DNA from 3 places in the Rhodobacter lacus genome. Region 3 is predicted to be linked to each of the others. Evidence: riboswitches for the same ligand, from Rfam matches in the RefSeq annotation. Region 3 holds a riboswitch; each other region holds the start of a gene.
What was found. Region 3 has a riboswitch for cobalamin ahead of ACFSM0_RS06750 (TonB-dependent receptor plug domain-containing protein). Riboswitches for the same ligand answer to the same signal wherever they lie in the genome.

Region 1 (7,611 bases), on a different contig from region 3:
TGTTGATGATAAACCCGGAAATCATCGCGGCATCTGCGGGGTCAAGCACTGCCTGCGTGCCGATGATCTGCGCGATCACACCGCCGCGGTCGATGTCGCCCGCGAGCACCACCGGCACATCGGCGGCGCGCGCGAATCCCATATTGGCAATGTCCCCCGCGCGCAGGTTTACCTCGGCCGGGCTCCCCGCGCCCTCGACAATGACCAGATCATGCGCCGCCTTGAGGCGCGCGAAACTCTCCAGCACCGCGCCCATCAACTGCGGCTTCAGGGCCGCATAATCGCGCGCCTTGGTGGTGGTGAGGCGTTTGCCCTGCACCACCACCTGCGCGCCGACATCGGTTTCGGGCTTGAGCAGGATCGGGTTCATGTCGACCATCGGCTCCAGCCCGCAGGCCAGCGCCTGCAACGCCTGCGCGCGTCCGATCTCGCCGCCATCCGCCGTTACGGCGGCATTGTTGGACATGTTCTGCGGCTTGAACGGCGCAACCGAAAAGCCCCGCCGCCGCGCTGCGCGGCACAGCCCCGCCACCAGCATCGACTTGCCGACATTCGAGCCCGCGCCCTGGATCATGATCGCGCTCATGCCCGGCCTCCGCGCCTGTTGCCGCCGCGGGAGCCTCCGGCGGGGATATTTAAGAGCAAGCTGAAAGCCGCATCGGCAAAAGAGGCGCGGCACCGCACCCAGGCCTGCCAAGGCAGGGAGGGCGCGGCGCTTTCACCTTGCACGGTCATCGGGATCCCTCCCTGTACCGTTCTTTCAGCCTGCGCGCACATGGTTAACAGATTCTTAACGTGGTCTTTCATCTTGCCCCAAATATCCCGGGGGTCCGGGGGCAGCGCCCCCGGCCTTCGGCTCAGAACTCGACCCCCGGCTGGCCTTTGATGCCGGCACGGAACGGATGTTTGATCGGACCCATCTCGGTCACCAGATCGGCCGCCTCGATCAGCTCGGGCGCGGCGTTGCGGCCGGTGAGCACGACATGGGTCATTTCCGGTTTTTCGTCGCGCAAAAACGCCAGCACCTCGGCCAGATCGAGGTAATCGTAGCGCAGCGCGATGTTGATCTCGTCCAGAAGCACCATGCGGATCTGCGGATCGCGGATCAACGCCTTCGCCTTCTCCCATCCCGCGCGCGCCGCCGCCACGTCGCGCTCGCGGTCCTGCGTTTCCCAGGTGAAGCCCTCGCCCATCGCATAAAACTGGCACAGCGCGCCGAAATGCTCGGTGAGCAGGCGCCGCTCGCCGGTATCCCAGGCGCCCTTGATGAACTGCACCACCGCGCAGGGCATCTCATGCGCGATGCAGCGCAGGATCATCCCGAACCCGGCCGAGCTTTTGCCCTTGCCCGATCCGGTGTGGACAATCACAAGCCCCTTTTCCCCGGATTTCCCCGCCATGATCTTGTCGCGCGAGGCCTTCTTCTTGGCCATTTTCGCGGCATGGCGCACCAGATCTTCGGGCGTGCCCTCGGTGTCATGCGGCGGGGCGGGGTCGGTTTCGGGCGTCATTGCGGCGGCCTCCTGCTTGACAATGCACTATCTCTCGCCCACTCAGGAGCGGCGCTGGTTTCTGTCCTATGACAGGCGAAGAGGGAATGCGACAGGCTTTGCGACGCTCAGGCGCAAAAAGCCGAACGCAGCCGCCCCCGCGACCGTGACCGGAGAGGGCGCTCCGCACCACTGGCAGACCCGAGAGGGGGCCGGGAAGGAGGGGCGACCGTGAGGGATTTCCCTCGCATCCGCAAGCCGGGAGACCTGCCAGCGCATGCGTTCGGGCGGACGGGGTGTGCCGCGACCGGAGGACGGGCCCAAGGCCCGTCTTCGGGCGATCCCCCAAGCCTCAGGGAAGGCCTCGCAAGAGGCATCGGGGAGGGGCGAATGGTCGCCACGCTACATGTCTGCACCACCTGCCGGCGCGCGGGCGAGGCGCCGGAGGACGAAATCCGCCCCGGCGCGGCGCTTCATGCCGCGCTCGCCGATCTGCCGTGCCCGGACGGGGTGCGGATCGTTCCCGTGGAATGCCTGTCGGCCTGCACGCAGGGCTGTTCTGTCGCGCTCTCCGCGCCCGGCAAATGGTCCTATGTCTATGGCCGGCTTGGCCCCGCAGATGCCGCGACCGTGCTTGAGGGCGCCGCGCTTTACGCGCAAAGCGCCGACGGGCTCGTGCCCTGGCGCGCGCGGCCCGAAATCTTCCGCAAGCAGAGCCTTGCGCGCATCCCGCCCCCAGCGTTGACCCCCGAGGAGTAGCCCATGTCGGACCTGACCAAAATCCCCGTTACCGTGATCACCGGCTTTCTGGGCGCGGGAAAAACCACGCTCATTCGCCACCTGATGGCCAACCCCGGCGGGCGCACGCTTGCCGTGCTGGTGAACGAATTCGGCACGGTGGGCGTGGACGGCGAGATCTTGCGCCAATGCGCCGACGAAAATTGCCCCGACGAGAACATTGTCGAGCTGGCCAACGGCTGCATCTGCTGCACCGTCGCCGATGAGTTCATCCCGACCATCGAGGCTTTGATGGCGCGGCCCAACCGCCCGGACCATATCCTGATCGAGACCTCGGGTCTGGCGCTGCCCAAACCGCTCCTGAAGGCCTTCGACTGGCCCGCGATCCGCTCGAAAATCACGGTCGATGGCGTGATTGCCGTGGCCGATGCCGAGGCGGTGGCGGCAGGCCGCTTTGCCCCCGACGAGGCCGCGGTCGATGCGCAACGGCAGGCCGATGACAGCATCGACCACGAAACGCCGCTCTCCGAAGTGTTCGAGGATCAGATCGCCTGCGCCGATCTCGTGCTCCTGTCCAAGGCCGATCTCGCGGGGGAGGCGGGGCTTGCCGCCGCGCGCGCCGCGATCGAGGCGGAGGCGCCGCGCAAGCTGCCCATTCTGCCGATGGTCGAAGGCGTGATCGACCCGCTCGTGGTGCTCGGCATCAATGCTGCCGCCGAGGATGACCTTGCCGCGCGCCCCAGCCACCACGACGATCACGGCGAGCATGAGCATGACGATTTCGACACGGTGGTGATTGATCTGCCCGAAATCGCCGATCCCGCCGCGCTGGTGGCGGCCATCGAGCGGCTCGCGCGGGAGCACAATATCCTGCGGGTGAAGGGCCATGTTGCGGTGGCGGGCAAGCCGATGCGGCTTTTGGTGCAGGCCGTGGGCGAGCGGGTGCGCCATCAATATGACCAGCCCTGGGGCGAGCGGCCGCGTCGCTCCGCGCTCGTTGTCATTGCCGAGCATGACGACGTGAACGAAGACGCGATCCGCGCGCTGCTGATGACCGGGGTTGCCGCCTGATGCATGTCGTCTTTCGCGAAAGCCACGGGCTTGAGGAAACCGAGGTGCCGACCGATCTTGGTCAGCGCCCGGCAGACCTCGTGGCGCTGTCCTTCTCCGACAGCGACCTTGGGGCTTTTGCGGCAGGCTGGAAGCGCGCGGCGGGGGGGCTTCCCGCGTTGCGGCTTGCCAATCTGGTGGCGCTGCGCCACCCGATCTCGGTCGATACCTATGTCGAGAACACGCTTTCGGGCGCGAAAGGCATTCTCATCCGGCTGATCGGCGGCGAGGCTTACTGGCCCTATGGGCTCGCCTCGGTGCAGGATCTGTGCCGCCGCAAGGGGATTGCGCTTGCGGTGCTGCCCGCCGATGGCCGCGATGATGAACGGCTCGACGCGCTTTCCACCCTCCCGGTCTCGACGCTCCGGCGCCTGAAAGAGCTGTGCGACGCGGGCGGTGCGGTCGCCGCACAGGCGGCGCTGGCGCAGCTTGCGCTTGCCTCGGGCCTTTATGCCCCGCCCGTTCCGGGCGACAAACGCCTGCCGGACTGGGGCTTTTATGACCCCGCCAAAGGGGTGATCCCGGCGCCCGAAGGGGAGGGGCCACTCGCGCTCGTTTCCTTTTATCGCTCCTATCTCACCGCGGCCGATACCGCGCCGGTGGAGGCGCTGATCGCAGGGCTGCGCGCGCGCGGCTTTGCCGCTTGCGGGCTCTTTGCGGGGTCTCTCAAGGCGGAGGGGCTTGGCGATGCGGTGGAGGCCGCGCTTGGCGCGCGCCGCCCGGCGCTGATTGTCAACGCCACCGCTTTCTCGGCGCAGGGCACCGACGGCACCACCCCCTTTGACCGCTACAATGTGCCGGTGTTTCAGGTCGCGCTCTCAACCGCGCGCAAGCGCGACTGGGAGGCCGCCGAGCGTGGCCTTTCGCCTGCCGATCTTGCCATGCATGTGGTGCTGCCGGAGGTGGACGGGCGGCTCTTTGCCGGGGTCATCTCCTTCAAGGCGCCCGAACCCCGCGACCCCGATCTCGAATATGCCCGCTTTGCCCATCGCGCCGATCCGGGCCGCGTGGAGGCCGCGCTCGAGCGCATCACCGGCTGGCATCGGCTCGCCCATACGCCCGCGCCCGCGCGCCGCGTGGCGGTGGTGCTCTCCACCTATCCCGGCCGGTCCTGGCAGATGGCGCATGCGGTGGGCCTTGATGCGCTCGCCTCGACCGAGGCGCTGCTCGCGCAGCTGGCCGCGGAGGGCTATGCGATTGCGCCCGGGGCGGCGCTTGAAGCGCTTGCCTCAGAGCGGCAAAGCTGGCCGCTTGCTGATTACCGCGCCGCGCTTGAAACGCTGCCCGAGCGCCTGCGCGCGGCCCTCACCGAGGCTTGGGGGCAGCCCGAGGATGACCCGGCTTTTGCCGGGGGCGCGTTTCACTTTGCGGCGCTTTCGCGCGGCGCGGCGCTGATCGCGCTGCAGCCCGAGCGGGGTGAGGTGCGCGCGCGCGAGGACGAGTATCACGACCTCTCGCGCGTGCCGCGCCACGGCTATGTGGCCTTTTACCTCTGGCTGCGGGCGCAGGGGGTTCATGCGCTCATCCATATGGGCGCGCATGGCACGCTCGAATGGCTGCCGGGCAAGGCGGTCGCGCTTTCTCGGGCCTGCTGGCCCGAGGCGCTCTGGACCGGGCCGGTGATCTACCCGTTCATCGTCAACGATCCGGGCGAGGCCGCGCAAGCCAAGCGCCGCCTTGGCGCCATCACGCTCGGCCATCTGCCGCCGCCGCTCGCGCGCGCGGTCGTGCCCGAGGGCATGACCCGGCTGGAGCGGCTGCTTGACGAATATTCCACCGCCGACGGGCTCGACCCGGCGCGGCGTGACCGGCTGATTGCCGATATCCGCGACGAGGCCCGCGCGAGCGGGGTTGAGGCGGATCTGGGCATCCCGCCACAGGCCTCCGCCGCCGAGGCAATCACCCGGATTGACCGCTTTGTCTGCGACATCAAGGAAAGCCAGTTCGGCGAGGGGCTGCATGTGCTGGGGCAGGGGGCCTGTGGCACCGAGGAGCGCGCCGGGCTCTCGGCGGCGCTTTCAGGCGCGCGCGTGCCGCCCGGCCCCTCGGGCAGTCCCGCGCGGGGGCGCGCCGATGTGCTGCCCACCGGGCGCAATCTCTTTGCCGTCGATCCCCGCGCCGTGCCCTCGCGCGCGGCCCATGCGCAGGGCGTCAAGCTTGCCGAAGAGCTGTTGCGCAAGCATCTGCAAGATCAGGGCGACTGGCCGAAGGGGCTGGTGGTGGACCTTTGGGGCTCGGCGACGATGCGCACCGCGGGCGAAGAATTTGCCATGGCGCTGCATCTTGCCGGCCTCAAGCCGGTCTGGGACGAGGGCGCGGCGCGGGTCTCGGGCGTTGAGGTCCTGCCGCTCGCGCTCCTGGGCCGGCCCCGGATTGACGTCACCTTGCGCGTCTCGGGCCTGTTTCGCGATATTTTTCCGGGCCTCGCCCAGCTTTTCGAGACCGGGGCAGAAGCGCTCGCCGCGCGCGAGGAAAGCCTCGAGGATAACCCCTATGCCCGCCCCGCCCCGCGCGTGTTCGGGCCCCGGCCCGGCCAGTACGGGCTCGGCATGGGCGCGGCGCTGGATGCCTTCACCCCCGAGGCGCGCGCGGCGGCGGGTGAGGCATGGCTGGCCGCCTCAAGCTATGCCATTGACAAAAAAGGCGAGATTCGCGCCGATCGGGAAGGGCTGGAAGCGCGCCTGATGGCCTCGGACAGTTTTGTCCATGCGCAGGATCTGCCCGAGTCCGACCTGCTGCTGGCCTCCGATTACGCCGCCCATGAGGCGGGCTTTGCCGCCGCGCTCGCGCATATTGGCGCGGCAACGCCCGCGCTTTACCACCTCGACGCGACAGATCCTTCCCGCCCGCGCGCCCGCACGCTGCCCGAAGAGATCGCCCGCGTGGTGCGGGCGCGGGCCACCAACCCGGATTGGGTTGCGGGCATGATGCGGCACGGCTTTCGCGGCGGCGCCGAAATTGCCGCGACGCTCGACCACATGGCCGCCTTCGCCCATCTGGCCCAAGCCGTTCCCGCCCATCTGTTTGACCTTTATCACGAGGCGACGCTCGGCGATGATGCCGTCACCGCCTTTCTGGAAACCGCCAACCCGGAAGCGCTTGCCGCGATGCGCGATCTCTTCCGCCGCCTCGCCGAGGCGGGGCTTTGGCAGACCCGCCGCAATTCGATTGCGGCAAGCTTGCAGGAGCGGCTATGAGCGCCCAACCCGACCCGGAGACCCGCAATGCCCCATACCTATGAGAAGGACGGCGCGAAGATTTACGTGCAATCCTTCGCCACGATCCGCGCCGAGGCGGAGCTTGCCCGCTTCACCCCCGAAGAGGAGGTGGTCGTGGTGCGGATGATCCATGCCGCCGGGATGGTGGGGCTGGAGCGCCATGTGCGCTTTGCGCCGGGCATGGCGATTGCCGCGCGGGCCGCGCTTGAGGCGGGCGCGCCGATCCTGTGCGATGCGCGGATGGTGAGCGAGGGGATCACCCGCGCGCGGCTGCCCGCAAAGAACGAGGTCATCTGCACCTTGCAAGATCCGCGCGTGCCGGAGATGGCGCGCGAGATGGAAAACACCCGCTCGGCGGCGGCGCTGGAGCTGTGGCGCCCGAAGCTCGCCGGCGCGGTGGTGGCGATCGGCAATGCGCCGACGGCGCTTTTCCACCTTCTGAACATGCTCGAAGACCCGGCCTGCCCGCGCCCGGCAGCGATCATCGGCTGCCCCGTCGGCTTTATCGGCGCGGCCGAGAGCAAGGCCGCACTCGCGCAGGCGAACCCGGTGCCCTGGGTGATTGTGGAGGGGCGGCTTGGGGGCTCGGCGATCACTGTGGCGGCGGTGAACGCGCTGGCAAGCCGGAAGGAATAAGAATGGGGCGGATCATCTGTGCGGGGCTTGGCCCCGGCGACCCCGAGCTGATCTCGGTAAAATCGGACCGCGCGATCCGCGCCGCAACCGATATTGCCTATTTCCGCAAGGCCGGGCGGGCCGGGCAGGCGCGCCGCATTGTCGAGGGCATGCTTGCGCCGAATGTTGTGGAACATGCGATGGAATATCCGGTCACGACCGAGCTTCCGTTCGACAGCCCGGAGTATATTGCGGCCCTCGCCGGCTTCTACGATGACTGGGCTTCTAGGCTTCTTGAAATTTCGAAAACCCGCGACATCGTTGTTTTATGTGAGGGCGACCCCTTCTTCTATGGCTCCTTCATGCATCTTTACACGCGGCTTCTGGGCCGCGTTGAGGTTGATGTGATCCCCGGCATTCCGGGCATGGTCGGCTGCTGG
Region 2 (7,611 bases), on a different contig from region 3:
CTTTCCGGTGCGCCCGGCATAGGAAAAGACGGCTCTAAACCCTTTTTCTGCAAGGGTTTTTGCCAAAAGGCTCGCTTCGGTGGTGCCGCCGAGCAAAAGGAGGCGCGTCATGTCTGACCCCTGGCTCACGATCATCGGTCTGGGCGAAGATGGCCCGGAGGGGCTGCCCTTGGCAAGCCGTGAAGCGCTGCAAAAAGCACAGGTGATCTTTGGGGGGCCAAGGCATCTGGCGCTGGTGGGCGCGGGCGAACGGGGCCGCCCCTGGCCCGTGCCCTTTGACATTGCGCCGGTGCTGGCAGTTCGCGGCCGCCCGGTGGTGGTGCTGGCCTCGGGTGATCCGTTCTGGTGTGGCGCCGGGGCGCGGCTCGCCGATGTGCTCGCGCCCGATGATTGGCATGCGATCCCGGTGGCGGGGGTCGTTTCGCTCCTCTGTGCGCGCCTTGGCTGGCATGGCGAGCGGGTGCGGGCGCTTGGCCTGCATGCCGCGCCTTTCGCGCGGCTGCGCCCCGAAATCTGTCGCGGGGCGCAGATCATCGTCACGCTGCGCGATGGCGCGGCGGTGGCTGATCTTGCGCACTGGCTCAGCAATCAGGGCTTTGGCGCGCTGCGCATGGTGGTGGCGGAAAACCTTGGCGGCCGGGCCGAGCGTTTGCGCACCACCTTGGCGCAAAGCTATGATTTGGAAGATGTTTCCCCTCTCGTCGCGGTGGCGCTCGATGGCGCGGATCTTCCGGCATCCGCAGGCCTTTCGCGCGTGCCGGGGCGGCCGGAGAGCCTTTTTGCCCATGACGGGCAGATCACGAAATCTCCGTTCCGGGCCTTGACGCTGGCCGCGCTGGCCCCGCGCCCGGGTGCGCTGTTGTGGGATATTGGCGGCGGCTCGGGCTCGGTTTCGGTCGAGTGGTGCCTCGCCGGGGGGCGCGCACTCACCATCGAGCCGCGCGCGGACCGGCGCGCGAATATCGCGGCCAATATCGCCGCCTTCGGGTTGGCGGACGTCATGCAGCTTGTCGCGGGGGCTGCGCCCGACGCGCTGGACGGGCTTGCGCCACCAGATGCCGTTTTTGTTGGCGGCGGCGGATCGCAGGCGCTTTACACGTGGCTCTGGGATCGCCTTGCGCCCGGCACGCGGCTTGTGGCGAATGGCGTGACACTGGAGACGGAGGCGCTGCTTTCACAGTTGCACGCCCGCTTTGGCGGCAGCCTGATGCGGATCGAGATCGCCGAGGCCGAGCCCTTGGGGCGCATGCGCGGCTGGGGCCGGACACGCCCGCAGGTGCAATGGAGCGTGACGCGATGAGAGTGGCGGGGCTCGGGTTCCGCCGTGGCACGGTGGATTTTGCCGCGGCGCTGGCGGCGGCGGGGCCGGTCGATGCCCTTGCAACGGCGGCGGAAAAGGCCCAAGAGCTTGCCGCCGCACTGCCCGGATACCGGGTGCTGGGGGTCGATGTGGCCGGGGTGGAAACGCCCACGCGCTCGGCCCGTGTTCTGGCGCTCAAGGGCACCGGATCGGTGGCAGAGGCGGCGGCGCTGGTCGCCGCTGGGCCGCAAGCGCGGCTTGTGCGGGGGCGCGAAGTGATCGGCGGGGTCGTGCTCGCCGTGGCGGAAGGAGAGGGCGAATGACGGTGCATTTCATCGGCGCGGGGCCGGGCGCAGCAGATCTGATCACCTTGCGCGGGCGCGACCTGATCGCCGCCGCGCCGGTCTGCCTTTATGCCGGAAGCCTTGTGCCCGAGGCGCTGCTTGCGCATTGCCCGCCCGGCGCGAAAATCGTCAACACCGCGCCGATGAGCCTTGATGCGATCATCGACGAGATCGCCGCCGCCCATGCCGCGGGGCACGACGTTGCCCGGCTCCATTCAGGCGATCTCTCCGTCTGGTCGGCGATGGGCGAGCAACTCAGGCGGCTGCGCGCGCTTGGCATCCCCTATGACGTGACGCCGGGCGTGCCCTCTTTTGCCGCCGCTGCCGCCACGCTCGGCGCCGAGCTTACCTTGCCCGGCGTGGCGCAATCGGTCGTGCTGACCCGCACCTCGGGGCGCGCAACAGCGATGCCCGCGGGCGAAACGCTCGAAAACTTCGCCCGCACCGGTGCTGTGCTCGCGATCCATCTTTCGGTCCATGTGCTTGAGGATGTGGTGGAAAAACTCACCCCCTTTTACGGCGCGGCCTGCCCGGTGGCAGTTGTCTGGCGCGCAAGCTGGCCAGATGAACGGGTGGTGCGCGCCACGCTGGGGAGCCTGCGCACCGCCATTGGCGCGGAGATGGAGCGCACCGCGCTGATCCTTGTCGGCCCCTCGCTCGGCGCGGAAGAGTTTGACGAAAGCCGCCTTTATGCGGGCGATTATGATCGCCGCTACCGCCCGCTTGGCACCCATCCGCGCTTCCCGGAGGGCACCGAATGAGCGGCTTTGTTTCGTTTGTCTCCTCCGGCCCCGGCGACCCGGAGCTTCTGACGCTGAAAGCCGCCGACCGGCTCGCCAGGGCCGATGTGGTGCTTTTTGATGATCTTTCCTCCGGGCCGATCTTGGGCCATGCGCGCGCTGGGGCGGAACTTATCGCCGTGGGCAAACGCGCGGGGCGGCCCTCGCCGAAGCAGGACCATGTGAGCCGCCTGCTGGTGGACCATGCCAAAACCGGGCAACGCGTGGTGCGGCTCAAATCCGGCGACAGCGGGCTTTTTGGCCGCCTTGAGGAGGAGCTTGTGGCGCTTCACGAGGCCGGGATCGAGCATGAGATCATCCCCGGCGTGCCCTCGGCCTGTGCGGCGGCGGCGGCGGCGGGGCTGCCGCTCACGCGCCGGCTCACCGCGCGGCGGGTGCAATTTGTCACCGGCGCCGATGTGACGGGCGATCTGCCCGAAACGCTGACCTGGGCCGCGCTGGCCGATCCGGGCGCGACGACGGTGGTGTTCATGGGCAAGCGCACCTTTCCGAAGCTCGCGGCAGATCTGATCGCTCATGGCCTTGCGCCCGACACGCCCGCGCTGCTGGCCGAAGCTGTGGGGCATCCCGAGCAAAGCCTGCACCGCTCAAGCGTGGCCGCGCTGGCCGCGGAGCTGGCAGAGGCGCGCTCCGACAAGCCCGCGCTCATCCTTTACGGCCCGCTTTACGACCCGGAGGCGGCGCGATGATCGAGCTGACGCTGATCGGCATCGGCACCGGCAATCCCGGTCATGTGACGCTGCAGGCGGTTGCGGCGATGAACGCGGCCGAGTTGATCCTCATTCCGCTCAAGGGCGCCGACAAATCAGACCTTGCGGGGCTGCGGCGCGCGCTTTGTGCCGAACACCTCACCAACCCGGCCACCAAAGTGGTGGAGTTTGATCTGCCGGTGCGGGATGCCGCAACCCCCTCTTACCGCAAGGGGGTGGATGATTGGCACGATGCGATTGCCGAGGCCTGGCTGGCCCAGATCACCGCGCAATGCCCGGATCTGAGCGGCAAGGTGGCGCTGTTGGTCTGGGGCGATCCGTCCCTTTACGACAGCACCTTGCGCATTGCCGCGCGGCTTGAAAAACGCCTTGCGCTGCGCACGCGGGTCATCCCCGGCATCACCGCAATTCAGGCGCTTTGTGCGGCCCATGCGATCCCGCTCAATGGCATTGGCGCGCCCGTTGTCATCACCACCGGGCGGCAAATTCGCGACCATGGCTGGCCCGCCGCCGCCGAGACGGTTGTGGTGATGCTTGATGGCGAATGCTCCTTCCAAAGCCTTGATCCGCAAGGGATCACGATCTGGTGGGGCGGCTGTGTCGCGATGCAAGAAGAGGTCTTGGTGGCCGGGCCCTTGGCCGAGGTGACAGAACAAATCCTGTCCACCCGCGCGGCCCTGCGCGCGGCGCATGGCTGGGTGATGGACATCTACCTGATGCGCCGCGCCCTCTGACGCAGGCTGCGAGGGTTGACAGTTCCGTGACAGCGGGGATACTTCCCCGCGATGGTTCCCAACGGGATGGGATTAATAGGGAACACGGTGAGGATTACCCATCAGGGGCCAAATCCGTGACTGCCCCCGCAACTGTGAGCGGCGAGACCCGGTCGAATGCCACTGACTGCCCTGTCCACGGGGAGCACCAGTCGGGAAGGTGACCGGTTTCATGACCCGCAAGTCAGGAGACCTGCCATCGCTCGAGCGTCGCAAGCCTTCCCGGGGCGGGGTGCCCCCGGCCTTCGAAAGCGGCGCGTCAGAAGTGGAAGGAAGTCATATGCATATCATGGAGGGATACCTCCCCGCCAGCCATGCCATCGGCTGGTATGTTGCCGCCGCGCCGTTTTTCGTGGCGGGCACGCTCAAGATCCGCAAGCTCGTGGCCGAACGCCCGGAGGCACGGTTGACGCTTGCCGCCTCGGGCGCCTTTGCCTTCGTGCTCTCGGCCCTCAAGATCCCCTCGGTGACGGGCTCGTGCTCGCACCCGACCGGCACCGGCCTTGGCGCGGTGATCTTTGGCCCTTCGGTAATGGCGGTGCTGGGTGTCATTGTTCTTTTGTTTCAGGCGCTGTTGCTCGCGCATGGCGGGCTGACCACTTTGGGCGCCAATGCCTTCTCGATGGCCATTGTCGGCCCCTGGGTTGCTTGGGCGATCTGGAAGCTCGGTCGCGGCATCGGCCTTTCGGTGGCGCTCTCGGTATTTCTCGCGGCCTGCCTCGGAGATCTCGCCACCTACATCACCACGTCTTTGCAACTTGCGCTCGCCTACCCGGACCCGGCCTCGGGCTTTTGGGGTGCCGCGCTCAAATTCGGCTCGATCTTTGCCGTGACGCAGGTTCCGCTCGCCATTGCCGAGGGCTTCCTGACGGTGATCGTGATGGATGCGCTCGCGGGCAAGGTGCCCGAAGCCGACAAGGTCCGCACTCTGGCCGGGGAGATCCGCTGATGCTGCGCAACCGTACCCTCTGGCTTGGGCTTGGCGTTGTCGTGCTTGCCATCGTGCCGCTATTCATCGGTGGAGATTTCGGGGGCGCCGATGGCGCCGCGGCGGAACTGATCGAGGCCGAAAATCCCGGTTTCGTGCCCTGGGCAAACCCGCTCTGGGAGCCGCCGAGCGGTGAGATCGAGAGCATGCTCTTTGCCCTGCAGGCCGCACTTGGCGCCTTGGTCATCGGCTATGTGATCGGGCGGCGCCATGAGCGCAGCAAGGGCACGGCAGGCGCAAGGCCTGCCCGCCCCGCACCCGGCCGCCCCACGCCCGGCCAAGACGCGGCCTGACCCGAGGACCCCGGCCCGAAATGTCAATTGCCACAATGGACCGCATCGCCAGTCAGAGCCGCTGGCGCGCCCGCCCGGTGGCGGAAAAGGCATTGATCGGGCTGGGGTTTCTCGCTCTTGCCATCGTCTTGCCGCCCTGGCCCGGGGCCGCGCTGGTGGCGGCGGTGATGCTCGCTATCACCTTTTTCGGCGCGCGTGTGAGCCTGCGGTTCTGGCTTTCGGTGGCAGCCTTGCCGCTGGGCTTTCTGCTCACCGGCGCGGCGGTGCTGATGGTGCAGATCGGGCCGGAGGGGCTGGCGCTCGCGCCCGGTGGGCCTGCGGCGGCGGCGGCGCTTGCCGTCCGCGCTCTGGCCGCCACCTTTTGTCTGCTGTTTCTCGCCACCACCACGCCCGCCGCCGATCTGCTGGGCGCGGCGCGCCGCCTTGGCCTGCCCGGTGAGATCGTCGAGATCGCGCTTTTGACCTATCGGTTCGTCTTCATCCTTGCCGAGGAGGCGGCGGCGATGACGGTGGCGCAGCGCGCGCGCCTTGGCCATGCGACCCGCCGGCGCTGGCTGCGCGCGACGGGGCAGGTGATCGCGGCGCTTTTGCCGCGTGCGCTGGCCCGGGCGCGGCGGCTCGAACTTGGTCTGGCCGCGCGCAACTGGCAAGGCGAGATGCGGGTGCTTTCGGCGCGCGCCCCGGCACGGCTGCCGGTGCTGGCGCTGATCCTTTGCGGGCAGGCGCTGGTCGTCGCACTGACACTTTGGGCCGGGAGAGGGCCATGACCGAGATCTTGCGCGCCGAGGCGCTCTGTTATCGTTTTCCGGGCGCCGTGACCGCGCTCGACGGTTTGTCGCTGAGCGTTGACGCCGGCGAGAGCCTGGCGATCCTCGGGCCCAATGGCGCGGGCAAGTCCACGCTTTTGCTGCATTTAAACGGCACGCTGCGCCCGCAATCCGGGCGGGTGCTTCTGGGCGGTGCCGAGGCGCGCTACAGCCGGGCCGCGCTCAACGACTGGCGCCGCCGCGTGGCGCTGGTGCTGCAAGATGCCGATGATCAGCTTTTTGCCGCCACGGTCTTTGAGGATGTTTCCTTTGGGCCGCTCAACCTCGGGCTGACGGAGGCCGAGGCGCGGGCGCGCGTTGACGAAGCCCTTGCGGCGCTCTCGATTTCCGATCTGGCCGCGCGGCCCACGCATATGCTTTCCGGCGGGCAAAAGCGGCGCGTGGCGATTGCGGGCGCGCTGGCGATGCGCCCCGAGGTGCTGCTGCTCGACGAGCCCACGGCCGGGCTCGATGCCGAGGGCGCGGCGCAGCTGATCACCTTTCTGGAGGGGCTCGTGGCCGGGGGGATGACGCTGGTTTTTTCGACCCATGATGTCGAGCTTGCGAGCGCTCTGGCCTCTCGTGTGGCCTTGTTCCGGGCGGGGCAGGTGATGGCAACGGGGGCGGTCGGGGCGCTTTTGTGCGACCGCGCGGCGCTTTCCGGGGTGGGGCTCGCGCCGCCGATCCTTGTGGATATGGCGCTGGAGGCGCGCGCGCTCGGGCTGATCCCCGATTGGGCGGAACTGCCGCGCAGCCGCGCGGATTTTGCCGCCCTGCTCGCAACCTGGGCGCGGCGTTGAACGCGCGCCCGGCCCCGCCCGATGGCGCGCCGCGCCAACGGGCCTTGCGTGCGCCCGCACCCGCTCTTGCGGCCCGCCGTTCTCGCGCTACTCTGCGCGGGTCATGACCGCATCCGCCCCCGATCTTTTGCCGCTTCCCGCCCGCACCGGCGTTCTCGTGATCGGGGCCGGGCTTGCCGGGCTTTGTGCGGCAATTGCGGCGCGGCAGGCGGGGGCGTCGGTGGTGGTGCTCGACGCGGCGCCCGAACCGCTTTTGGGCGGCAACGCCCGGCATGGCCGCAACATCCGCTGCGCGAGCACCGGCGAGACGCCCTATCAGCGCGATTGTTACCCGGCTGCGGAATATGCGGCCGATCTGGCGCGGCTCAAGGGCGCTGACCCGGCGCTGGCGGTCGCGTTGGCGGAGGGCTCTGCCGATCTGCCTGCGTGGCTGCGCGCGCAGGGGGTGCGGCTTGAGCCTTGGGCCGAGGGGCATCTGCCCTATTCGCGCCGCACCGTGTTTTTGCGCGGCGGGGGGCAGGCAATGGTCAATGCGCTGCTGCGCCGCGCGCGCGCGCTTGGCGTCACGCTCCTCTCCTCTGCGCGGGTCTCGGCGCTGGACCCGGCGCTTTTGCACCCGGAGGCGGAAGGGCCGTTCGAGATTGTGCTCACCCGGCCCGAGGGCGCGGCGCGACTGAGCGCGTGCGCCGTGGTGCTGGCCTGTGGCGGCACGGGGCCGCAGGCGGCGCAAATTGCCAACCGCGGCACGCCCGAGCAGGCGGGCGCGCCGCTGCTGTGGGCGTTGAACGCGGGGGCGG
Region 3 (7,611 bases):
CCTGCTCGCCCCCCGAAAGCGCGGTGGCGGGGCGAGGGCCAAGGGCCGTGACATCCATCCGCGCCATCGCCGCGGCCACCTCGGGGGCATCGCGCCGCCCGCCCTGCGCCAGTGCGACAAGGTCGATCACCGGCATCGGCCAGGCGATCTCGCGGCCCTGCGGCAGGAAGGCTGCGGCGCGCGCGCGCGCAGCGGGCGAGAGCGCGGCCAATGAGGAGCGCCCGGCAGCCGGCAAAAGGCCGAGCGCCGCGCGCAAAAGCGTTGATTTTCCCGCGCCATTGGGGCCGATGAGGCCCACACATTCGCCGGGGTCTACGCGGAGGCAAGCGTCTTGCAGCGGCTGCTGCGCGCCGCGGGCAACGCTTAGATGCTCCAGCACCAGCGCCGTCATGGCGTGCCCCGCAAGCGCCAGATCAGATGCAAAAAGACCGGCGCGCCCACAAGCGCAAGCAGGACACCGAGCTTGAGATCCTGCCCCGGCAGCACCAGCCGCACGGCAATATCGGCGGCCAGCACCAGCGCCGCCCCACCCAGCGCCGACGCGGGCAGAAGCCGCGCCGGATGCGCCCCCACAAGCGGGCGCAGCACATGCGGCACGACAAGGCCGACAAAGCCCACCGTGCCCGCCACCGCCGTCGCAGCCCCGACCGCTGCGGCGGTGCCGAGCACGACCGAAAGCCGGAGCCGGGCAAGGCTCACCCCCATCGAGGCGGCCGCCTCCTCGCCCAGGGTCAGCGCCTCAAGCCCCGGCCCCGCGCGCCACAAAAGCACGCCCCCCACCGCCATCAGCGGCGCCGCCAGCAAAACATGCGAAAAGGAGACATCGGCAAGCGATCCCATCATCCAGAACACGATATCCTGCGCCGCAAACGGGTTGGGAGAGAGGTTCAACACCAGCGCCGTCACCGCCGAGCACAGCGCCGAAAGCGCAACCCCGGCGAGGATCAGCGCCAGCGTGCCGCCGCCCGCCCCGGCCAGAAACAGGATCGCCCCCACTCCCATCAGCGCGCCTGCAAGCGCCGCAGCGGGCAGGGCGAAGGCAAAGGCCGCGGCCAAGCCGGAGTGGAGCGCGAGCACCGCGCCAAGCCCCGCCGCGGCAGAAATGCCGATCACCCCCGGCTCCGCCATCGGGTTGCGCAAAAGCCCCTGCAGCGCCGCCCCCGAAAGACCGAGCGACGCCCCCACCATCGCCGCCAGAATTGCGCGCGGCAGACGGATCTCGCGCATCACAATCCCCACCGGCCCCTCGCCGCCGGTGAGCAGCGCGCGCAGCGCCGTGACGGGGTCAACCGCGGCCACGCCGGTGAGCAGCGAGGCGACAAAAAGCCCGCCAACGAGGGCGCCAAGCAGAAGGGAAAGCCGCGCAAGTCTCATTCGTCGGCCCTCGCAGCGCGGTGGTTTGCAGCCGGGCGCTCTTGCGTCAGCCGCTCCACCGCGCCCAGCACCGCGGGCAGACCGCAGACCCAGTCTCGATCCTGCATCACCGCGGCGCGGCCGGTGAGGCGCGTCAAGGCCGGATGATCAAGCACCGCCTCTGATTGCGCGGGCGCCGGGTCGGCGCGCGAGAGAATGACCAGATCCGGGTCCGCCATCACCAGAGCCTCCAGCGGCACGAAGCCGCCCGCGGCCCGGCCAAGGATCTGCGCAAGCGGCGTGAAGCCCGCCGCGGTGATGATCTCGCCCGTCAGGCTCTCGCCCCCCGCCATATAGCCATGCGCCGACCATGTGGCCGCAACCGGGCGCGTTGCGGGCGCGTTCCGATCAAGCTGTGCGAGCCGCGCGGCAAACCGGCGCTCCACCCGCGCCGCCTCCGCCTCGCGCCCCAAAAGCGCGCCCATGCGCAAAAGGCTCGCGCGCAGATCGGCAAAGCTTTCGGCGGGGGCGAAAGTCTCGACCCGGAGCCCGAGGCCGCGCAGCATCGCCACGGTGGCGGGCGCCGTGTAGCGCCCGGCCAGCACCAGATCGGGCTTGTCGAGATAGATCTCCTCGGCACGGGCGTGATTGGCTTTGTAGCTGCGTGCGCGCGCCGCCATCACCGAGCTTGCCGGGTCTTGCGCGAGCCGGGTGAGCGTGCGCAATTGCCCCGGCGCGGCGAGCATCAGCGCCATCTGATCGGTGCACAGGTTGATCGAGACCACGCGCTGCGGCGCGGCGAGCCCCGGCCCCGCAAAGAAGAGGGCCACCGCCAGCCCCAAGAGGCAGCGGGCGCGGCGGCGGCTCTTGTTCTCGCAGGGCCGCATCGGCTCAGAACCGCAGCCCGACGCCGAGCGAGACCACGCGGCCCGGCTGGGCATAATTGCGCGCGGTCTGATAGTCGGTGTCAAACAGGTTCTCGATGCGCAGCCACGCCTGCGCGGTTTCGGTCAGCTCATACCGCAGCGCGAGGTTGGCAAGGGTGTAATCGTCAAGCTTCACCTGCGTCGTGGCATAGGGGAAGCTCGCATAATCCACATATTCGTCGCGCAGATCGGCAACATGGGTGAGGCTCAGCCGCGCCGAGAGCCGGTCTGCCAGTGGCCCCTCGGCACCAAGCGTCAGGTTGTGGCGGGGCGCGCGCGCCGCCGGGCGCGTATCGGCGCCATCATCGACGGTGGCATCGGTGTAGGTATAGGCGCCAAAAAGCGACCAGCCGCGGGCCAGATCCATCGTGCCCGCAAGCTCCAGCCCTTTTGAGCGGCTGGAGCCATCCACCTGATAGTAAAGGAAGGTGTTGCTGTCGAACAGGATCTGATCCTCAACCTTGGTGTCAAAGACCGTCGCCCGCAGGCTCCCCGCGGCAAAGACCCGCTCGGCGCCAAGCTCGAAACTGCGGCTTTCTTCGGGTTGGAAGCCGGGGTTGCCGTAGCTGCTCCAAAGCTCATAGGGCGAGGGCGCGCGGAAGCCTTTGGCGGCCACGGCGCGCAAGATCCAGTCTGCATCCGGGCGCCATGCGAGCGCAAGCCGCGCGGTGGTTTCGGCCCCGAACATTTCGTGGTCATCATGGCGCAACGCGAGCGCGAGATCGAGATCATCGCGCGGGGCCCAGAGCGCCTCGGCGTAAACCGCATCGGTGGTGATGTCGCCTACCGTGGTCGACCATGCGGATGCGACGGAGAAATCCTCCGTCTTGTGCGCCGCGCCCCAGCTCAGCCGGAACGGGCCGCCCGCATCCCAACGCCCGTCATAGGCGAGGGTCTCGCGGGTGGCGTCAAAATAGGTGTGGCTCGCATATTCATACACATCGCGGCGCACATCGACCCGGGCATAGGAAAGTTCATGCCGCACCGTGCCGGTGGTGAGCTCGGCAAAGACACGCGCGCCGCGCAGCTGGCTGTCGGTCCAGTTGTCGGCATCGCCCGTGCTCGCGTCAAAATCGGTCAAGCTGTCCTGCGCCAGCACCGTGGCCCCCAATGTGAGCGTTTCGCTCAGCGCGTGCCGCGCGGAGGCGCTGATCTGGCTGCCGCGGAAGCCATCTTTTTCGCGGCCTGCGGCATGGGCGGAAAAGCCCTCGCTCACCGCGCGGCCAAAGCTGAGCGCAAGCTCGGTGCGCGCGTCCCGGTAGCCGACCGAGGCCGTGCCCGCATAGGTGCCGTAGGTTCCGGCCTCCACGGCCAGAGCCCCGGACCGGCCCTCCGTCTCCGGCCGCCAGGTGGTGACATCGACCACCCCCGCCGCGGCCTCGGAGCCGTAAAGCGCCGATTGCGCACCGCGCAGGATCTCCACCCGAGAGAGGCCGGTCGTGAGCAGCGGACCGAAGTTGTAGGAAAGCTGCGTGGAAGAAGGGTCGGTCACATCAAGCCCGTCGATCCGGGTGCCGAGGTAATAGGCGGGCAGGCCGCGCACGCGCAGCGCGGTCTGCGTGCCGAGGCCCCCGTTCGCGCTGAGCGAAAGGCCCGGCGCGGTGGCGAGCAGGCTCGCAAAAGAGAGCGGCGCGGCCTCCAGATCGGGCGCGGTAAGCACCGTGACGGAAGCGCCGGTCTGGCTCAGCCGCAGGGGCTCGGAGGCGGCGGTGACGGTGACGGTGATGGCGTCAAGCTCGGTCACGCCCGCGTCTTCGGCCAAAGCGGGGGCTGTGCAGGCCAAAAGTGCAAGGGTGACGGCGGTGGGGCGCATCAGATGCGGCATGGGTCTTCCTTTCCGGTCGGGCCAAAGCCCGGAATGAGCGATGTCGCGGAAAGGCATAGGCCCTCCGCAAACGGCGACATGTCACCACTGCGGATCGGGCCGCTTCCATGGCACGCCCCGCGCCCGGAAAGGGTGAACGCTCAAGCAGGTCTCCTGGCTCGCGGGTCTTCGCTCGGTCGGCCTTCCCGGGCTTTGGCCCAGTGGCATGTCGACGTCGCTCACCGCTCACAGTTGCGGGGGCAGCTGCGGCTTGGGCCCGAGGGCCGTTCCGCATTCCCTTTTCATCCGGCTCTCACCGGAACTTGAACGGCGCCAATGAAGAGGAAATCGGCGCGGGCGTCAAGCGCGCCTGCCGCGTCAGATTGGCCGCGAGCGACACCAAGGCGGTTGACAGGACCCGCCGGCACGCCCATGGTTTCGGGGCCCAGGCCCTGCGGAGCGTTCCGCAGGCGCAAGAGGGAAGCCGGTGCAACTCCGGCGCTGCCCCCGCAACTGTAAGCGGCGAGCCTTCTGCCAAACCACTGGCCCTCTCGGGCCGGGAAGGGGCAAAAAGGCGCGTGAGCCGCAAGCCAGGAGACCTGCCGGGCCACAAGACCATCCCGGGCGGCGGGCCCGGAGGCATGGATGCGTGCGCGCCTGTGCACGCCCTGCCCCTGTCCGCTTTCCGGCCCGAGCAGGCGCCCGCAGGAGAGAGCCATGGAGCCGAAAGACACCACCACCAACACGGCCTTCAAGGGCTTCACCAATGAGGCGTGCCCGTTCCTGCCCTGTCATCCGGGGGTGAAACGCGCCTTCAACTGCCTGTTTTGCTATTGCCCCCTCATCGCCTATGAATGCCCCGGCCCCTACCAGACGTATACGGACCGCAACGGGCTGACGCGCAAGGATTGTTCGGCCTGCACCCTGCCCCATGACGGCTATGAGCAATCCTGGAACTTCATCCAGAAATGGCTCGAATATCCGCAGGTCTGGTCCGGCCAGCCGCAGAGCGATCCGCCCACGCCACGGCCCCGCCCGCCGCAGCCCGCCGCCGCAGCCGCCGCGGTTCCGGGCCATATCAAGGTTGAGGATGATGGCTGACGGCGCCCCCCATCGCTGCGCCCCGCCGCAGCCGCAGCGGCTCGTTGAGGCGCGCCCCTGTGCGCTTTGCGGCGGCCCCTGCGCGCCCGGCCTCGCCTTTCTGCGCCACCTCGCCCGCGCGCTCGATGCGGTGGCGGCGAGTGGCGCCTTGCCCGAGGATTTCGAGATCTCGGGCAAGGCGGAATTGCGCTGCGCCGACCGGCTTTGCCCGGTGATCTGGCACGCCGGGCAAAGCTTCTGCCGGGTCGAAAGCGCGGAGACCCCCGCGGTGCCGGTCGTGCTGGAAACGCGGGCGCAGGCGCTGAACTAGCGCGCCGCGCCGGCCTCAAGGCTCTGGATCGCGGTGAACCCCTCGAATCGCGGCGCTCCGCTATGGAGCTTGCGGCTCTGGCCCGCGCCCGCATGCGCGGCCCGGAACTGCTCCGACGTGGTCCAGTTGCGGAAGTGTTCCTCGCTTTCCCAAACCGTATGCGAGGCATAAAGCCGGGTGCCGTCTTCCGCCTCGGGGCCGCGCAGCATGTGGAAGGCAACAAAGCCGGGCAGCTCGTTGAGGCGGCTTTCGCGCCCCAGCCAAAGCGCCTCGAAGGCTTCGGCATTCTCAAGCGGCACAGTGAATCGGTTCATGGCAAGAAACATCAGGGCGTTCCATATCTGAGAGGGGGAAGGCTGGCGCAAGGCGGGCTGTCCCCAGAGCTTAGCGCAGGCCCACCGCCCGGCAAGAGATCAAATCCCTCCGGCAAAGTGCATTTCAAATCTTGACTTATTCACTCATCTATTGAACATCTGCGGCAACCGCATGCCAGCAGCCTGCCAGCGAGCACAGAACGCTTGATCTGGGAGATCTCCATGCGCCATGCGCCGCGGCTTCGGGCCGCCCTTCTCGTTTGCACTGCCCTCACCTTGCCGGCTGCACCTGCACAGGCGCAAAACCTTGATGCGCCGCTCTACCTCGGCCAGATCGTGATCGGTTATGCCGAGGATGGCACACCGATTTTTGCGGGCGAGAACGCCACCCATCTGGGCGAGCAGGATCTGCGCGGCGCCACTTCCACCACCGATCTTGACGGGCTCCTGCGCCAGCAGACCTCCGTGTTCACCCAGAAGGATCCGGGCAACCCCGGCGTGTCGGTCAATATTCGTGGCTTTGAGGGATCGGGGCGGGTGGCGATGTCGGTCGATGGCGTGCCGCAAACCTACCGCCTCTCGGGCCATGCCGCGCAAGGCTATGTTTTCGTAGATGAAAACCTGCTCTCCGGGGTCGATATCACACGCGGCCCGGTGACTGCGCTGGGCGGCTCCGGCTTTGCCGGTGCGGCGGATTTCCGCACGCTCGACGTGGGCGACGTGCTGACCGGCGCGGCGAACCAGGGCGGCATGCTGCGCCTTGAGCAAACCGACAACGGCCACACCAGCTCCGGCATGGCCGCGGCGGCGCTGCGCACCAACCGGTTTGACCTGCTGTTCGCCGCCTCGCGCCATACCGGCGATGATTACGCCGATGGCGATGGCGCGATGGTGCCCGACACCTATGAAAACATCTCCTCCCAGCTGTTCAAGGCGGGCTACGACCTGACCGAGAGCACGCGGGTCACCTTCTCGTTGATGCATTACGAAAGCGATTTCTTTGCCACGAGCTACGGCCAGGAGCTCACCAATGACATCGCCAAACTCGGGCTGCGCTATGCGCCGGGGTCTGCGCTCATCGACCTGCGCGCCAATCTTTACACCGGCAAGACCGAAACCGACTGGGTTTCCGGCACCGGGGCCTATGTCGGGCGCTCCCTCTCCACCCGCACCACCGGTTTTGACCTCACCAATACCTCGCAGTTCGACCTTGGCGCCTGGTCGCTCACCAGCGCGAACGGGATCGAGCTTTCGCAAGACCGGCTCGGCGGCACCTCCGGCGGCGTCAACCCCACCACCGGCAAGGCCAAACGGGCGGCGCTCTTCTCTGAAAACGTGTTCACGCAGGGCAAATGGGAAATCACCGCCGGGCTGCGCGCCAACAGCTACAGCCTTGACGGCGAAGCCTCGCAGGGCAGGATCGACGTGTCTGACCAGTCGATCGATCCAAAGCTGACGCTGGCCTATCAACTCACCGACTGGGTCCAGCCCTATGTCACGCTGTCGCGCGGCATGCGTGCGCCGACATTGCAAGAAACGATGCTCGGCGGCACCCATCCGGGCGGCGGGGTCGGCATGATCGCCAACCCGGACCTCGAGCCGGAAACCGAAGAGGGCTACGAGATCGGCTTCAACCTGAGCCGCGACGGGCTCTTTACCGGCGGCGACCGGCTCACCGGGCGGGTGAACTACTACCATATGGACGTGGAAAACTACGTCACCTCGCAATTCGTCACCAATGCCTGGGGCCAGACGGGCTATGCCTTCGTCAATGTGCCGGGCCACTCGCGCACCGAGGGGGTG

Region 1: it holds a riboswitch for cobalamin, as region 3 does, so the genes downstream of both, ACFSM0_RS16720 (DUF1636 family protein) here and ACFSM0_RS06750 (TonB-dependent receptor plug domain-containing protein) in region 3, are expected to answer to the same signal.
Region 2: it holds a riboswitch for cobalamin, as region 3 does, so the genes downstream of both, ACFSM0_RS16660 (energy-coupling factor ABC transporter permease) here and ACFSM0_RS06750 (TonB-dependent receptor plug domain-containing protein) in region 3, are expected to answer to the same signal.

What each region holds. Positions count from the first base shown of each region.
Region 1 covers NZ_JBHUIX010000019.1:27,833-35,443, reverse strand. The annotation lists gene ACFSM0_RS16730 (cobyric acid synthase) at 1-586, opposite strand, end outside; gene cobO (cob(I)yrinic acid a,c-diamide adenosyltransferase) at 858-1,511, opposite strand; cobalamin riboswitch at 1,550-1,779, shown strand; gene ACFSM0_RS16720 (DUF1636 family protein) at 1,881-2,249, shown strand; gene cobW (cobalamin biosynthesis protein CobW) at 2,253-3,299, shown strand; gene cobN (cobaltochelatase subunit CobN) at 3,299-6,535, shown strand; gene ACFSM0_RS16705 (precorrin-8X methylmutase) at 6,563-7,192, shown strand; gene ACFSM0_RS16700 (precorrin-2 C(20)-methyltransferase) at 7,195-7,611, shown strand, end outside.
Region 2 covers NZ_JBHUIX010000019.1:18,550-26,160, reverse strand. The annotation lists gene ACFSM0_RS16690 (cobalt-precorrin-6A reductase) at 1-111, opposite strand, end outside; gene cbiE (precorrin-6y C5,15-methyltransferase (decarboxylating) subunit CbiE) at 110-1,300, shown strand; gene ACFSM0_RS16680 (cobalamin biosynthesis protein) at 1,297-1,623, shown strand; gene cobM (precorrin-4 C(11)-methyltransferase) at 1,620-2,405, shown strand; gene cobA (uroporphyrinogen-III C-methyltransferase) at 2,402-3,133, shown strand; gene cobF (precorrin-6A synthase (deacetylating)) at 3,130-3,888, shown strand; cobalamin riboswitch at 3,924-4,142, shown strand; gene ACFSM0_RS16660 (energy-coupling factor ABC transporter permease) at 4,217-4,876, shown strand; gene ACFSM0_RS16655 (energy-coupling factor ABC transporter substrate-binding protein) at 4,876-5,208, shown strand; gene cbiQ (cobalt ECF transporter T component CbiQ) at 5,229-5,975, shown strand; gene ACFSM0_RS16645 (energy-coupling factor ABC transporter ATP-binding protein) at 5,972-6,814, shown strand; gene tcuA (FAD-dependent tricarballylate dehydrogenase TcuA) at 6,918-7,611, shown strand, end outside.
Region 3 covers NZ_JBHUIX010000005.1:347,631-355,241, forward strand. The annotation lists gene ACFSM0_RS06735 (ABC transporter ATP-binding protein) at 1-391, opposite strand, end outside; gene ACFSM0_RS06740 (FecCD family ABC transporter permease) at 388-1,374, opposite strand; gene ACFSM0_RS06745 (ABC transporter substrate-binding protein) at 1,371-2,183, opposite strand; gene ACFSM0_RS06750 (TonB-dependent receptor plug domain-containing protein) at 2,245-4,104, opposite strand; cobalamin riboswitch at 4,231-4,425, opposite strand; cobalamin riboswitch at 4,513-4,704, shown strand; gene ACFSM0_RS06755 (cysteine-rich small domain-containing protein) at 4,801-5,184, shown strand; gene ACFSM0_RS06760 (hypothetical protein) at 5,177-5,494, shown strand; gene hmuQ (heme-degrading protein HmuQ) at 5,491-5,820, opposite strand; gene ACFSM0_RS06770 (TonB-dependent receptor domain-containing protein) at 6,031-7,611, shown strand, end outside.